DNA from 3 places in the Bradyrhizobium sp. AZCC 1588 genome. Region 3 is predicted to be linked to each of the others. Evidence: riboswitches for the same ligand, from Rfam matches in the RefSeq annotation. Region 3 holds a riboswitch; each other region holds the start of a gene.

Region 1 (5,636 bases), 460 kb from region 3:
GCGATCTCGGCCATTGCCTTGATGCCATCGACTTCCTGGGCGCGCTTGCGGTTGAGCCTCATTTCTTTCAGCTCGGCGGCGCTCTTCGGCTCATCATTCATGTCATACCTCTGAAATCACGACTGATATCGTCGAGCGGTCTGTGGCCCATTTACCACGGATCGGCGCGCAGAGGACGTTATTTTCGGTCGAAAATGGCGCAGTTTCTGACAGAATCTGCCTTGATATGAAAGGCTGGCGGGGAACACGGCAGGTCGAGCCGGTCCGGCAGCAAGCCGAACCGGCTGTATCGGTCAGAACGTCGCGCCGGCCTTCACCATGAAGGTGCGGCCCGGGAGTGGATAGGCCGCGAAGCGGCCAGGCGTGAACGAGCTCGCGATCGCGTAGTCGTAATAGAGCGCGTTGAACAGATTATTCACGCCGACAGACCAGAAGAAGCGGTCGTAGGCGCCGCTCAGTTTCAAATCGACGGTGGCGTCCGCCGGAATGCGGTGCTGGGTATTGGCCTGGTCATTGTCCATGATGCGTTCGCTCCAGGCCCGCACCGTGGCGTCGAACACCAGATAGTTCTGCCAGATGTTCCAGGTCACGCCGCCGCTTGCGGTGTAACGCGACACCAGCGGCACGTCATTGCCGGCGAATGCACCCTCGCGGAAGACAGCGCGGGTGTAGGCCACGCCGCCGCGGAGCGTCACCGTGTCACTGACACGCAGCGAAGCGCTGGTCTCCGAGCCGTAGCGGCGGGTCGGACCGAGGTTGACGTTGAAAAACAGCGCCGGGATGAAATGGATCTCGTTCTCGAGGTCCATGTTGTAGATGCTCGATTGCATCTGGAAGCCACCGCTCTTGATGCGGAAGCCGCCCTCGATGTCGTGGGAGGTCTGCGTCTTCAACTCGAAAGTCCCTGGAACGAAGAAGGGGCCGCTGGAGACGCGCTCGTCGACGGTCGGGGTACGGAATGCGCGCGCGGCGCGGCCGAATACCGAGAACACGCTATTGAATCGATGCTCGAGCCCAGCATGCAGCGCGTATTGTGTTTCGTTGCTGTCCAACGGAGAGGCCGCTGGGCTGCAATTGAAGAACATGGCGCAACCGGGCGCATTGGGATCAAACCGATCCCGGGCACTCAGGCTGGTGTTTTGAATCCTGGCGCCATAGGAGAAATCCGTCGTCGGCAACAGACCGACGGTTTGCTGCCAATAGCCCGCCACCGTCTGTTGCGACAGATCGTAGATGTGGGTAGGCGGAAGGCCTTTGAACGCCCCGCGTTCCTGGTTGAACGTCGCATCGTAATAATCGATGCCGGTCAGGATCTGTGAGGGCATCCCGAGGATCGAGTTCTTGACGCTCAGTCGCGGCGTGATCGACCAGGTCTGCAGTGCCGCATCGTTATAGGTCGAGGAGAAGCTCGGCAGCGGCGACGCAAACGGTACCGCACCGAAGAAACCGCTTTGCGTGTCCTTCTTCCGAAAGCCGCCGTCGACGATGAGGTCGACGCCGTTCATGATCGTCTTGGTAAAGCCGGTGGTTGCGCTGGCGCCCTGCTGATTGCCGTAGTCGAACGGCGTATTGGTGCCCCTGCGATCAGTGACGAGTTGATTGAGTCCGATTGAGGGATCGACGGTGCGTCCGCCCGGGAAGCCGAGCTTCTGGTCGTCACCGGTCACTGTAAGGAAGGCCTTGAGGTCCGGTGTGGTATAATTGAGATTGCCGACCCCGTTGCGCTGGTCGAGGGCGTTGTTGACCCGGTAACCATCAGACTTGATGGCGTTGCCATAGAAGGACGTCGACCAAGGTCCGTAGTTGGTCGCGGTCGAAATGTTCGCAAGCCGCTGGTTGAACGAGCCGACGCCGGCTTCGCTGCGAATCGCGACAGGCGGGCCGCCGGCGCCGTCCTTCAGGACGATGTTGACGACGCCGCCGACCGCGTTGTCGCCGTAGAGCACCGCGCCGCTGTTGCCACGGGTGATTTCGATCCGTTCGATCGAATTGAGCGGAATGGTCGAAAGATCGACGCCGGCCATATCGATATCGTTGAGCCTGCGGCCATTGATCAGGACGAGGCTATTGGCCGTCGCGAAGGCGCCGAAGCCGCGGAGGTCGACGGACGTCTTGGCGCCGTTCACACCGCCGTAAAGGCTGGTCAATTGCACGCCCGGCACCTGCGCGATGATGTCGGGCAAGGTCTGCGCCGGCGAATGCGCAATGTCGTCCGCGGTAATGACGGTTGCGGACGTGCCGACGATGCCGGAGAACTGCCGTCCGCCGCCTGCGCCTTGCGGGGCCCTTTGCGATGCGACGTTCGAGCCGGTCCCCGCCGCAGGTCGCGTGCCGGTCGACGGTGCAGCCGCGGGCACGATGCGGCGCGAGGTCGATGGTTCATCATAGGTCGGCTTGGCGCGGGTCCGGTTCGGGTCGGTAGGCGAAGTTACCTCGATCGGCGGCAATGGCTCCGGCGTCTGCGCGTGCGCGCCGGAAATGCCGAGCGACACGATGGGAACGAGAAAACTGGAAGCGAGCCAAAAGCGGCGGCGCCTTGCGGCTCTGTTGGTGAAAGACATGACTTGGACCTCGGTATGACGTCAGTGGCACGTCACAGCGAACCAAGTCTCACCATGTGCTTTGAGCAGCTCTGGTGAAGCTAATGTCTGTACTCCCCGACCGACATCTTCGCGTGTGACCACGGCTGACGGCAGGTCTCCTGGCTCGCGGGTCGTTACCCCATCGTCGCCTTCCCAGGACCGAGATGCCCAGTGGCTTATGACGAAGGATTCGCCGCTTACAGTTGCGGGGGCAGCCGCGGAATTGGGGGATTTCCCCGCACCGCATTCCCTTTTGATCCCCAAACGGGAACCGTCGGGAACTATGGTAGAAGTTTGTCAAAGTCCGAGTCAATGCGCCCCGGGGCGTCCGGCGATCCTCACTGGACGAGTGCGCTATTTTTGCCGCATGAGCACGCCTGCCCGCCGTCTGTACCGGGGCGGGTAAACCTGCTTTAGGACGATCGATGAGTGTTGAGGCCGTAACCCTGACCAATGAGGAAGCCGCGCGCCGGCGGATCGGCGCGACCGCGGCGCTTGCCGCCCTCGTTGCGCTCTTGATGCTGATCTCGCTCGGCATCGGGCCGGTGCGGCTGTCGCCGCTTGCGGTGGCGGAAGCGCTGTTCGGCGGCGGCAGCGAGGTGGCGCAGGTCATCGTGCGGGAAATCCGCCTGCCGCGCACGCTGCTGGCGCTCGCAATCGGTGCCATTCTCGGGCTGTCAGGCGCGTCGCTGCAGGGTTTGCTCCGCAATCCGCTGGCTTCGCCCTCGCTGTTCGGCGCGCCGCAATCGGCCGCGTTCGGCGCAGTGCTGGTGATCGCGCTCGGGCTGGCCGACGTGCGCTCCTATGCGCTCCCGGTCGCGGCGATCGTTGCGGCATTCGCTTCGGTGTTCGTGCTGCTCTCGATCGCCGGCCGCAATGCGGGTTTGCTGATCCTCATTCTGTCGGGACTGGCGATTTCGAGCTTTGCGGGCGCTGCCACCGCGCTGGTGATGAACCTCTCCAGCAATCCCTTCGTGGTGCTGGAGATCGCATTCTGGCTGCTCGGCTCGCTGGAGGACCGCAGCTTTCAGCATGTGATGCTGGCGTTTCCCTTCATCATTGCCGGCGCGCTGATGCTGTTCAGCCAGCGCCATGCCTTTCGGGCGCTGAGCCTGGGCGAGGAAACCGCGCAGAGCCTCGGCGTCGATGTCGGGCGCTTACGGTTATTCGTGATTTCGGGCGTCGCGCTCGGTGTCGGCGGCGCGGTCGCCGTCACCGGCACCATCGGTTTCATCGGCCTGGTCGCGCCGCATCTGATGCGGCCGTTGATCGGCCACGATCCCGGGCGGCTGTTGGTGCCGAGCGCACTCGCAGGCTCGGCGCTATTGCTAGCTGCCGATATTGCGGTGCGCATCATTCCCTCGACGTCGGACATCAAGGTCGGCGTGCTGACCTCGATCATCGGCGTGCCGTTCTTCCTCTATCTGATCATGCGCGAACGCCGCGCGCTCGGCGGAGGCGTCGCATGAGCGAGGCTGCGCTGCTGATCGCAAGGAGACTCGGCGTGCGGCTCGCCGGCCGCGTCGTGCTGAGGGACGTTTCGCTGGCGCTATCGGCGGGACACCTGGTGGCGCTGGTCGGCCCGAACGGCGCCGGTAAGACGACGTTGTTGCGGGCGCTGGCCGGGCTAATCCCCTCCGAAGGCGAGATCGCGGTCGGCGGCGATGCGCTGGCCTCGCTGCCGCTGCGCGAGCGCGCCAAACGTTTCGGTTATCTGCCGCAGGGGCATCTCGTGCATTGGCCGCTGCCGGCGCGCGATATCGTGGCGCTCGGCCGCTACCCGCATGGCGCAACCGATCCGGCGCGGCTGTCGCCGAAAGACGCCGAGGCCGTGCTGCGCGCGATGCAGGCGGTCGACGTGATGGAGTTCAGCGATCGCCGCGTCACCGAGTTGTCCGGCGGCGAGCGCAGCCGCGTGGCGCTGGCGCGTGCGCTCGCGGTGGAGGCGCCGATCATCCTGGCCGACGAGCCGACCGCCTCGCTCGATCCGCGGCACCAGATCGACGTCATGAAGAACTTGCGCGCGACCGCGGACAAGGGCGTGCTGGTCATCGTGGTGACGCACGATCTCGGGCTTGCTGCGCGGTTTGCCGACCATGTGCTGGTGCTGAAGGAAGGCAATCTAGTGTCGTGGGGCACGCCGAGCGAGGGGTTATCGGAGCAGGTGATGGCGGACGTGTTTCGGATCAGCGCCTACCGCGCGGAATATCAGCGCGAGGCGGTCATCGTGCCCTGGGCGGATATCTGATGCCACGGTTCGGCTTTCTTGTCGCGATCGTCGCGTTGGCGATGTCAAGCGGCGCGGCATTCGCGGCCAGCCTTCCGCGTATGGTGTCGATGAATGTCTGCAGCGATCAGCTGCTGCTGACGCTGGCCGACCCCGAGCAGATTTTGGGCCTCAGCCGCTTCGCGCGCGACGGCCGGCAATCGCAGGCGGGCGACATCAGCCGCTATCCGGTATTATCAGGCGCGGCCGAGGACGTGCTCTTGCTCAAGCCGGACCTGGTCATCGCCAGTGCGTTTGACAAGCGCTCGACGCGGGAGCTGTTGAAGACGAAGGGCCTTCATCTTGCCGAGCTCGCCGTGCCGCGAAACCTCGACGAAGCCCGCGCGCAGATCCGCGAGGTCGGCGATAGGACTGGACACCCCGATCGCGCGGCCGCCGAAATCGCGCGGCTCGACGCTGCATTGGCGCGCGCCCGCCGTGCCGCCGCCGAGCGGCATTATCGCGTGCTGCCGCTGTCGCGGCGCGGCTGGGTAGCGGGCAGCGACAGTTTTCTCGGTTCGATGCTGCGCGAAGTCGGGCTGCGCAGCGCCGCCGGCGATCTCGGCTTTACCTTCGGCGGCTTTGCCTCGCTGGAAGCGGTCGTGTCCTTGAGGCCCGATTTCATCGTGGTTTCGCAAGCCGGCGATTATGCGCGAGACGACGGCCAGGCGTTTCTGGTCCATCCGGCGCTGGAGCGCTTCTACCCGCGGGAGCGGCGCATCGTAATTCCGGAGCGCCTGACCGAATGCGGCGGCGTGATGCTGGCCGACGCGCTCGATGCGCTGACG
Region 2 (5,636 bases), 4.6 Mb from region 3:
AACGCAGATCATTCAGAGGCAGGACAACATGCTCCCCGATTGGGTTTACCAAAAATGCCCCGGCGTCTCGGCCGTGCATCGCGAGGCGGCGTTGGCCCGCCAGGCGCAGCTGACAAAACCGATCGGCGCGCTCGGCCGGCTCGAGCACATTGCGATCGAACTTGCCGGCTTGCAGCAGACGGAGCGCCCGCGGGCGGGGGGCGTGCGGATCGTCATTTTTGCCGGTGATCACGGGATCGTGGCGCAGGGCGTGTCGGCCTATCCACAGGAGGTGACCATCGCGATGATGGCGAACTTCGCCGCGGGCGGCGCCGCGATCTCGGTTCTGGCGCGCGAATTGGGTTCGAGTCTCGAGGTCGTCGACGCCGGCACGCTGGCGGAATCGCCGCTGGCGGGCATTGTCACCGACAAGCCGCGCTGCGGCAGCCGCGATTTCAGCGTGGAGGCGGCGCTTGAGCCGGCGGAGTTGGCCTTTGCGTTCGAATGCGGGAGGCGGGCCGTGTTGCGCGCGGAGGCCGGGCAGCCAGATCTTCTCATCTTCGGCGAGATGGGTATAGGCAATACCACGACATCGGCGGCGATCGCCTCGGCCTTGCTCGGCGTGAGCGCGGAGGAGGTTGCCGGCAGTGGCACAGGTGTCGATGCCGCCGGCCGGGTCCGCAAGGCGCGTTTGATCGATGCCGCGTTGGCGCGGCATGGTCTCACGGGTGCCTCTGCCGAAAGAATCCTGTGTGCGGTCGGCAGTCTCGAGATCGCGGCCATTTGCGGTGCAATCATCGCGGCCGCGCAGCGTCGCATTCCAGTCCTGATCGACGGCTTCATCGTCTCGGTGGCGGCCTTGACGGCGGTGCGTCTCAATCGGTCGTGTCAGCCCTTTCTTCTGCCCTCGCATCAATCGGCGGAGCAGGGACACCGCTTGGTTCTTGGGGCCCTTAATGTACATCCGCTGGTCAGTCTGGATCTCAGGCTCGGCGAGGGATCGGGTGCCGCGATCGCATTGCCGCTGGTGCGGCTTGCATGCGCCCTGCACAACGGCATGGCGACTTTTGCGCAGGCCAATGTGCCGGATCGTCCAGCCGGATGACGGCGGTTTAGCCAACGCGCTGATTGACCGACACCACCCGCCACCCCATCGACAGTCGGTCGATGCGGGTGAGGGACAATGGGTCGATCACGAAGCGCAAGGCGGACTCTGGCGTGAGGTCGAGCGCGATGCACAGCGCGGCGCGGATGGTGCCGGAATGGACGACAAGGGTTGCCGAACCCGCCGCGAGCTGGCCGAGGCCCCGCTGAACCCTGACGATCTGGTCTTTAAAGCTCTCGCCGCCCGGCGGCCGCGAACGTGCGGGGTCACTCCAGAATCTTGCGTAGCCTTCGCCGCCGGCGGCCGCGAGGTCGTCATGGCGTTTTCCGGTCCAGTCGCCAAAATCCTGCTCCCGGAGTTCGCTCACCAGGATCGGATCAAGCCCCAGCGCGCGGGCCGTATCGACGGTGCGCCGCGACGGGCTTGCGTGGCTCGCAGCGCCCTTCGGGAGATGTTGTCGCAGCGCGTCCAGTTGCGTCCGGTCGCTGAGATCGGCCGGAGCGTCCGAAGCGTGAATCGTCCCTGCGATGCCGTCGACGACGGCATGCCGGACCAGCCAGAGGAAGGATTCACCTTCCATTCAACGTCTCCAGGGATGTCTGAACTGCGATGCCTGCGATAGCACTTTTGGCTGAGCCGTTGTCAATGCAGGCCGTCGCTCCATACGAACGTCGCACCGGCGACTGCACATTGACTCTGCGTTCGACTTAATCCTAGATGGTTCCGACGGTTTCCCCTTACGGGGATGAAAAGGGAATGCGGTGCGAGGAGGTTTCCTCAATGCCGTAGCTGCCCCCGCAACTGTGAGCGGAGAATCTTGCGTCACGCGCCACTGGGCATCTCGGTCCCGGGAAGGCGACGCAAGGTAACGACCCGCAAGCCAGGAGACCTGCCGTCAGCCGTGGTCACACGCGAAAATGTCGGTCGGGGAGTACAGACATTCGGCTTCAGCTGAGGCCTCACAGGCCGAAGGTTGAGACCTGGTTCGCTGTGACGTGCCACTGACGTCATACCGAGGTCTCAGCCATGTCCTGTCTCCGTGCCGCGCGGCCGCGCAAGTTCCTGCTCGCGTCCGGCGTTCTCTCTTCTTTTGCTGCCTTCGACATCTCCGCGGTCTGCGCGCAACAGGCGGGCTCCCGCGAGCCATTGCCACCGGTCGAAATTTCTCCGCCCACCGACCAGAAGCGCAAGCAGGCCAAGCCGTCCGGCCGCGACGAGCAGGGCGCGCGCCGCGCGGCGGCAAATAGAGCTGCTTCGCCAGCGACCGCACCGAAGCCGACCGGGGATACGACGCAGACACCGCTCAACACGAACGCCATCGCCGCAAGCGCGTCGCGCCTCGGCCTAGCTGTGCGTGAAGTGCCTGCGACCGTGGAGGTGATCTCGGCCGAGACGATCCGCGAGCAGGGCTATCGGACCGTGTCGGAAGTGGCGCAAGGCGCGGTCGGCGTGACGTCCGGCGACAATCCGGCCGAGCCATCGGCCTTCTCGATGCGCGGCTTTACCAACAGCCAGATCAACGTGCTCTACAACGGCATCAAAATCGGCCCCCAGAACATGACGTCGCGTATCATGGACACGGCCAATCTCGAGGCCGTGGAGTTTCTCAAAGGTCCGGCTTCGCTGCTGTCGGGCGAGGGGGCCAGCGGCGGCGCGATCAATTTCGTCACCAAGCAGCCACACACCGGGCCGATCCGGAACGAGGCCCAATTCTCCTATGACTCGCTGAACTCGTTCCGCAGCTATTATGGCTCCGGCGGTAGCACCAACGTTCAGGGGCTCGACTACCGGTTCGACATCAGCCGCTCCTCGCTCAACGGCTTTGCCGATGATACCAACACCAAGACGCTGGATATCTCGGGTCAGCTCAACTACCGCATCTCCGACAATCTCAAGGTCTGGGGCGCGATCGAATACCGGGAGGATCGCGGCAAGGCCTATTGGGGCGTACCGCTGGTCCCGGTCGCCTTCAGCGGATCGCATGTCACGACCGGCATCGTCTCGGGAAGCTACGTCTCGAACTACAATGGATCGAACCTCGGCCCGGTTACGATCGACGATCGCACCTTCAACACCAACTACAACGTCCTCGACAATCGCAATGTCGCGAGGGAGGTGTGGCTGCGCGGCGGCTTCGAGCTCAAGCTCGCGCCCGGCCTGACGCTGAGGAGCCAGGCCTACGGCTATGGCGCAGAGCGGGAGTGGTTCAACAACGAGGTCGAGGCGTTCAATGCCAATGTGAACCTGGTCGACCGGGAACGCTTCTACGTGGCGCACAGCCAGAAGCTCGCCGGCAACTTCACCGACCTGACCTGGGATACGAACATCGCCGGCATGGACAACCGCCTGGTGACAACAGTTGCCGCAAGCGGCCTTGATTTCGTCCGACCGGGGGCCGCCAATTTCCCGCACGATCAGGTCACGCTGGTCGATCCTGCCCGCGGGTACTACGGCCTGCTGACGACGCAGCAACAGGCGGCGCGGATTGACAATGAATCGCTGTCGTTCGAGGATCGCCTGAAGATCACGCGGACATTCGCGCTGGTCGGTGGCCTGCGCATGGAGCATATCGGGCTCGATCGTAACTCGACCGATGTGAATGGCGTGGTGAAGGCGGGCTTTCCCTTCTCCAAGTCCTGGACGCCGGTGACGGGGCGCATCGGTTACACCTGGGAGGCGGTCCCGGGGCTGACCTTCTTCAGCCAGTACGCGACCGGCGCCGACGTCTCAGCCAACAACATCTTCCTGCTAGGGCCGCGCCAGCCGCTCGACCTGACGACGTCGCAGACCTACGAGACCGGCGTGAAGCATCTGTTCTGGAATAGCAGGGCGGAGTGGTCGTTCTCGGCGTTCGACATCGAGCGGAAGAACGTCTATGCGGCCGCCGGCGGCATGCAGCTCAACGTTGCAGGCCGGCAGGAATCGAAGGGCGTCGAACTCGCGGCTGCCGTGCGCGTCACGGAGGCATTGCGGGTCTGGGGCAACGTCGCCTATGTCGATGCGCGGTATGCCGACTACAACTTTGCCGGCGGCTCGTTCTCCGGCAATACACCGCCGAACGTGCCGCGCGTCGTCGCGAACGCCGGCGCAGCGTACCGATCCTTCACGCCCTGGCTGATTGAGCTTGGCGTCGTCGGCCGTCACGTCGGCGATCGCTATAATACCGATGCCAACACAGTGACCATGAACGCCTATACCGTCGCGGACCTCTATGCCTTCGTCGACATACCGAAATCGGTGTTCAACGCCGTCGACCAGACGCGGCTGACATTCCGGGTGCGAAACGTCACCGACAAGCGTTACGCGATCTGGGGCGATCCGTTCTATCCCGATCAGATCCTGTTGGGGGCCCCGCGCACTTATGAGATCTCCGCTGCGTTCAAGTGGTAGGGGCGTAACCCGCATGATGGGCGGAATAGTCCTGTTGCACCGATGGCTCGGTGTCGCGTTCTGTCTCCTGTTCGCGATGTGGTTTGCGACCGGCATCGTCATGTATTTCGTTCCGTTTCCGTCCCTGTCGGAAGCGGAACGCTTTGCCGGCCTTGCACCCGTGGACAGCACGCGTGTGACCATCAGTCCGTCAGATGCCGTCAGGGCCAGCGGGATCGAGGATGCCGCGCGTGTTCGCCTGATCCAGCGGAGCGACGGGCCGGTGTACGTCGTATCAGGGTCGTCGCAATGGCAGGCGATCCGTGCGTCGGACGCGACGAATGCCGCGGTGAAATCTCCCGACATTGCTCTCGCTGCGGCGAGGGGGTCATGCAGGCGGGCCCGGCCTGGATATCTCGCGCGCGTCAGTCGTTGAGCTCGCGGATTATGATCAATGGAGCGTGCCGAACGGCTTTGAAGATTTCGATTTTTCTGTTGTCGATTAGGCGACTGCGACAAACGGGTGTTCTCCTTCGTTCGAGGATAGTTGCGTACTCAATGCCCGCGAAAGCTCTTCACCCCTCGAATAGGTCGGCGCTGATGAGGATGACCGGCTCGGACGAGGCAGGCATCGCAATCAAAACCGACGCGCGTGTCTATTATATTGCATGATTTTGTTACATCTCGTTTTGTTACATCTCGTTACGGCAGTTGCGGCCTTCTTAGGCACAATCATAAAGAGAGCGCAGGTTTTATGGCAGCAGCACTGTCTTGAAGTCGCCTCGCGACTGCACCATGTTGGGGTGGTCGATGAGACGCGTAGGACTTATCGACATCACGGTAGGCAACGCGGTGCGCCTCGGCGCATTGCAACGTTCCGCCACGCGACGCTGCGCGTCGCAACACATCGCTACGCAACGCTTGAGCCGCTGGGGAAGCCCGGCGGCTCCCGCGCGTTTAGCGCGGACGCTCCCCTCAATCGCCTGTGGCTCCGAGACGCCTACCGCAGCCAGCCGGAGGCTGAAACCGAGGATATCTGACAACGAGGGCGCGAGCTTATCCGCCGGTTCATGCCGGCGAGCCTTATTTCGGTGAGTGCAAATCGCCTTGAAGCCAGCGTCCAAGGCCCTTGGACTTCATGGGGTCTTCGAACGCGGCAAAGCTCGTAAGTACCTGATTGCAG
Region 3 (5,636 bases):
CGGCGACCATATTGGCGAGCGCGGGTCGGACCTCCTCCCATTTGCGCGTTTTCAATCCGCAATCCGGATTGATCCAGATCTGGGTGTCGGAGAGCCGTTCTCGCGCCAGCTTCAGCAGGCCGGTCATCTCGCCGATCTCGGGGACGCGCGGCGAATGGATGTCGTAGACTCCGGGGCCGATTTCGTTCGGATAGCGGTAATCCCTGAACGCATCGAGCAGCTCCATCTTCGAGCGCGAGGTCTCGATCGAGATCACGTCGGCGTCCATCGCGCCGATCGCGCCGATAATGTCGTTGAACTCCGAGTAGCACATGTGGGTGTGGATCTGCGTTTCGTCGCGCACGCCGGACGAACAGAGGCGGAAGGCGTCGACGGCCCAATCGAGATAAACCTTCCATTCGGACTTGCGCAGCGGCAGACCCTCCCGCAGCGCTGCCTCGTCGATCTGGATCATGCCGGCGCCGGCAGCTTCGAGATCGGTAACCTCGTCGCGGATCGCGAGCGCGATCTGCCGGCAGGCTTCGCTGCGCGGAATGTCGTCGCGGACGAACGACCAGTTCAGAATGGTGACTGGGCCGGTGAGCATCGCCTTCATCGGCTTTGTCGTCAGCGACTGGGCGTATTGCCACCACTCGACCGTCATCGGCTTCGGGCGAGAGACGTCGCCGAACAGCACAGGCGGGCGAACGTAGCGCGATCCGTAGGATTGCACCCAGCCGTGCGTAGTGAAGGCAAAGCCCGCCAGCTGTTCGCCGAAATACTGCACCATGTCGTTGCGCTCGAATTCGCCATGCACAAGCACGTCCAGCCCGATATTTTCCTGCCAGCGCACGGTGCGGGCGGTCTGGTTCTGCAGGTAGAGCTTGTAGGCTTCATCCGTCAGGGCGCCCCTGGCGTGCGCGGAGCGGGCGTTCCTGACGTCGGCGGTTTGCGGGAACGAGCCGATGGTCGTGGTCGGGAACGCCGGCAGGTTGAAGCGCTCGCGCTGGACGGTGGCGCGTTCAGCGAAGATGCTGGCGCGGAAGCGCATCGGTTCATCGATGCTGGCAACGCGTGCCGCTACCTTCGCATCGTGAATGCGCGGCGACGCCTTGCGGGAGGTCGCCGCCTGATCCGATGCCTTCAGGCTGGCTTCGACTGCTCTGCGGTCATCGGCGAGTGCCGTTCCGAGCGTGGCCAGTTCTTCGAGCTTTTGTATCGAAAACGCCAGCCAGCTCTTGATTTCGGGATCGAGCCCGGTCTCCAGTGCCAGATCGATAGGGACATGCAGCAGCGAACAGGAGGGGGCGATCTGCACGCGATGCTTGCCAAGTTTGGCGATCACGGGCTCGAGCCGGTCGAGAAGCCGGCTCAAATCCGCGCGCCAGATGTTACGGCCATCGATGATTCCGAGCGACAGCACGCGGTCATCAGGGAAGCCGGCAAGCTCGTCGATCTGCTCCGGCGCGCGCACGAGGTCGAGATGCAGGCCGGCGACGGGCAGGGATAGCGCGGTGTCGCGGTTGGCGCCGAGCCCGCCAAAATAGGTCGTCAGCATGATCCTGAGCTGCGGTACGGCGCTCGCGATCTCCGCATAGGCATAATGCAGCGCCTGCTGGGCGACGATGTCGAGGTCGAGCACCAGACACGGCTCGTCGATCTGCACCCATTCCGCGCCCCGGTAGGCAAGTTCGCGGAGAACCTCGACGTAAACCGGCATCAAGCGATCAAGCAGGGACAGCGGATTGAAACCGGCATCCTTGCTCTTGGCGAGTTTGAGAAACGTGACGGGGCCGACCAGCACGGGGCGGGTTTGATAGCCCAGCGCCTTGGCTTCCTCGTATTCCTCGATCGGCTTGCGCGAGGCGAGAGTGAACTGCTGATCCTTCGCCAGTTCGGGCACCATGTAGTGGTAGTTGGTGTCGAACCATTTTGTCATCTCGAGCGCCGGCACGCCGTGCGTGGCGCCATGTCCGTGATGGGCATGGCCGCAGCTCGCCTCATGCGCCTTGCCTTGCGCGCCGCGGGCCATCGCGAAGTAAGTCGCAAGCGAGACCGGCCCGCCGTTCCAGCGATAGATCTCCGGGATTGCGCCTATCATCACTGATGTGTCGAGCACCTGGTCGTAGAACGAGAAATCGTTCGACGGGATCACGCTGACGCCGAGCTTTTTCTGGCGCGCCCAGTTGGCGGCGCGAAGGCCGACGCCGGTTTCGATCAGCGCCTTCTCGTCGGTTGCGCCCGACCAGAAACTCTCCAGCGCGAATTTCAGCTCGCGGCGCGGACCGATGCGCGGCGTGCCGAGGGAGGCAACGGAAAGTGAAGAAGTGGAGATGGTGGAAGAAGACGTAGCTTTGGAAGAAGACATGGCTTAACCCCAAAAGTTGGGGGCAAAGGCCGAAGTGACACGTCTGGATTTTTCGCGGACGGCAGAGCGCGCGCGGAAAATCGCAACCGCACCACCGGGACACCCCGCCCGAGGACGTGTATGTTGTCGAGGCAGGTCTCCTGGCTCGCGGGTCAATGCTGCTGTCCGGCCTTCCCGAAACCTTGCGAGGTCTCAGTGACTTTGTTGGACAGCGGCTCGCTGCTTACAGTTGCGGGGGCAGCTCCGGCTTTGGCTTTTCGGCCGCACCGGCTTCCCTCTTAGCTTCGGAAGAACGTCTCCCGAAGAACCACGACGGGTCCACTTATCGGCAACGCGGCAGGCACGTCAACTCGACGACATTCACCGGTGCGTTGTGATCGTTGTTCACAGCCATAGGGTTCCGTCGCCGAAATTCTTGCACATCGCCCGCTCGCCCCATTGACAGCCGCATCCGAATAACACGAGATATAGCCGTCACGGTCCGCCATGGCCCAACACATGGTGGCTAAGAGGGAAGCCGGTGATCGCGCGAAAGCGCGAAAATCCGGCGCTGCCCCCGCAACTGTAAGCAGTGAGTTGCTCCCGAATCTTACGTCACTGATGCGGCATCGCATTGGGAAGACACGGGAACAACGGCGACCTGCGAGCCAGGAGACCTGCCGCGACACCGAAGAAAACGTCCACGGGCGGGGTGTCCCGGCGGCGCTTGCAGATTCGTGCCCGCGTTTTCGCGTGGGCTAAAGCTGTAGCGTCTTCAGACATCCGGCCCCAACACCATCACGGGGTCTCTTGATGTCACTCTCTCTCGATCGCGAAGCCAACGCCGCTCCATTCATCCGACTGCGTCCCGAATCGCTTGCCGCCTCGGAAGCGCAGCCGCCGATGCAGGTGATTCGCCGCAACGGCACGGTTTCGAAATTCGACGCGAGCAAGATTTCGGTGGCGATGACCAAGGCGTTTCTCGCGGTCGAGGGACATGGCGCGGCGGCCTCCCGCCGCGTGCATGAAATCGTCGAGCAACTGACCGCCGAAGTCGTCGGCGCGCTGTCGCGCCGGATGAGCGAGGGCCGCACCTTTCATATCGAGGACGTGCAGGACCAGGTTGAACTTGCCCTGATGCGCAGCGAGCATCACAAGGTCGCGCGCGCCTATGTGCTCTATCGCGAGGAACGCACGCGCCAGCGTGCCGGACAGGACGTGGCCAAGGCCGCCCAGCCATCGGGGAAGCCCTCGTTACGTGTCACGCTGGCCAGCGGCGCGCAGGTCCCCCTCGACATCGCGCGGCTGACGCTGATCATCGAAGAAGCCTGCACTGGCCTCGAGGGCGTCGGCGCCACGGCGGTGCTCGCCGAGACGCAGCGCAATCTCTATGATGGCATCAGCGAGGACGAACTGGCGCTGGCGTCGGTGATGGCCGCGCGCACGCTGGTGGAGCAGGAGCCGAACTACGCCTATGTCAGCGCGCGGCTCTTGCTCGACAAGCTGCGCACCGAGGTGCTGTCTTTCGTGCATGATACGCCGACGAGCGCGTCGCAGGCCGAGATGGCCGAGCGCTACGGCGAGTACTTTCCGGCCTATATCAAGGCCGGCATCAACGCCGAACTGCTCGATCCCGATCTGGCACGCTTCGACCTGAAAAAGCTTGCTGCCGCGTTGAAGCCGGAACGCGACCTGGCGTTTCAGTTCCTGGGTCTGCAGACGCTGTACGATCGCTATTTCCTGCATGTGCACGGCAACCGGATCGAGCTGCCGCAGGCGTTCTTCATGCGCGTCGCGATGGGGCTGGCCGTCCGCGAGATCGACCGCGAGGCGCGCGCCATCGAGTTCTACGATCTCTTATCGTCGTTCGACTTCATGGCCTCGACGCCGACGCTGTTCAATTCCGGCACGCTGCGGCCGCAATTGTCGTCCTGCTTCCTCACCACCATCGCCGACGATCTCGACGGCATCTTCAAGTCGGTCAAGGACAATGCGCTGCTTGCAAAATATTCCGGCGGACTCGGCAACGACTGGACCCGCGTGCGTGGGCTCGGCGCGCACATCAAGGGCACCAATGGCGAAAGCCAGGGCGTGGTGCCGTTTCTAAAGGTGGCCAATGACACCGCGATCGCCGTCAACCAGGGCGGCAAGCGCAAGGGCGCAGTCTGCGCCTATCTCGAAACCTGGCATATCGACATCGAGGAATTTTTGGACCTGCGCAAGAACACCGGCGACGACCGCCGCCGCACCCATGACATGAACACCGCGAACTGGGTGCCGGACCTGTTCATGCAGCGCGTCGAGGCCGGCGGCGAATGGACGCTGTTCTCGCCGGACGAGACGCCCGACCTGCATGACCTCTACGGCAACGCATTCGCCGAGCGTTACGCGGCTTACGAAGCAAGGGCGGCGCGGGGCGAGATCCGCGTGTTCAAGCAGATCCGCGCCACGGATCTGTGGCGCAGGATGCTGACCATGCTGTTTGAGACCGGGCATCCCTGGATCACGTTCAAAGATCCCTGCAATCTGCGCTCGCCGCAGCGCCATGCCGGCGTGATTCATTCCTCGAACCTCTGCACGGAAATCACGCTCAATACCTCCGACGAGGAAACCGCCGTCTGCAATCTCGGCTCGATCAACCTGCTCCACCATGTGCGGGAAGGCCGGCTGGACCAGGCGCGGCTGCAACGCAGTGTGACGACGGCAATGCGCATGCTCGACAACGTCATCGACATCAATTTCTATACCATCCCCGAAGCGCGACGTTCGAACCTGCGGCACCGCCCGGTCGGTCTCGGGCTGATGGGATTTCAGGATGCGCTGCAGGCGATGCGGATTGCGATGGCTTCCGATGCGGCGGTGACGTTCGCCGATACCAGCATGGAGATGATTTCCTATTACGCCATTTCGGCCTCCGTCGATCTCGCCGCCGAGCGCGGGCGCTATCCGTCGTTCGATGGCTCACTGTGGAGCCGCGGTATTTTGCCGATCGATTCGATCGAACTGTTGGCCGAAGCCCGCGGTGGTCTCGCGATGGACCGCGGCATGACGCTCGACTGGGATAGCTTGCGCGAGCGGGTCAAATCGACCGGCATGCGCAATTCGAACGTGATGGCGATCGCGCCGACCGCGACGATTTCCAACATCTGCGGCGTCGCGCAGTCGATCGAGCCCGCCTACCAGAACCTTTACGTCAAATCCAACATGTCCGGCGACTTCACCGTGGTGAACGAGTTTCTGGTCCGCGACCTCAAGGCGCGCGGACTGTGGGACGAGGTGATGGTCAACGACCTCAAATATTTCGACGGCA

The links. A riboswitch is a leader RNA that binds a small molecule or an ion and turns the genes downstream of it on or off. The one in region 3 is predicted to bind cobalamin.
Region 1: linked by a shared signal. The riboswitch ahead of V1277_RS12230 (TonB-dependent receptor) and the one ahead of V1277_RS10030 (ribonucleoside-diphosphate reductase subunit alpha) in region 3 are both predicted to bind cobalamin.
Region 2: linked by a shared signal. The riboswitch ahead of V1277_RS31625 (TonB-dependent receptor) and the one ahead of V1277_RS10030 (ribonucleoside-diphosphate reductase subunit alpha) in region 3 are both predicted to bind cobalamin.

The regions. Positions count from the first base shown of each region.
Region 1 is NZ_JAZHSC010000001.1:2,603,038-2,608,673, reverse strand. Features, by position in the region: gene V1277_RS12235 (transcriptional regulator) at 1-101, opposite strand, end outside; gene V1277_RS12230 (TonB-dependent receptor) at 294-2,561, opposite strand; cobalamin riboswitch at 2,675-2,873, opposite strand; gene V1277_RS12225 (FecCD family ABC transporter permease) at 3,008-4,051, shown strand; gene V1277_RS12220 (ABC transporter ATP-binding protein) at 4,048-4,830, shown strand; gene V1277_RS12215 (ABC transporter substrate-binding protein) at 4,830-5,636, shown strand, end outside.
Region 2 is NZ_JAZHSC010000001.1:6,777,648-6,783,283, reverse strand. Features, by position in the region: gene cobT (nicotinate-nucleotide--dimethylbenzimidazole phosphoribosyltransferase) at 29-1,084, shown strand; gene V1277_RS31630 (histidine phosphatase family protein) at 1,092-1,664, opposite strand; cobalamin riboswitch at 1,795-1,995, shown strand; gene V1277_RS31625 (TonB-dependent receptor) at 2,111-4,474, shown strand; gene V1277_RS31620 (hypothetical protein) at 4,488-4,889, shown strand.
Region 3 is NZ_JAZHSC010000001.1:2,144,868-2,150,503, reverse strand. Features, by position in the region: gene metE (5-methyltetrahydropteroyltriglutamate--homocysteine S-methyltransferase) at 1-2,347, opposite strand, end outside; cobalamin riboswitch at 2,461-2,674, opposite strand; cobalamin riboswitch at 2,808-3,025, shown strand; gene V1277_RS10030 (ribonucleoside-diphosphate reductase subunit alpha) at 3,140-5,636, shown strand, end outside.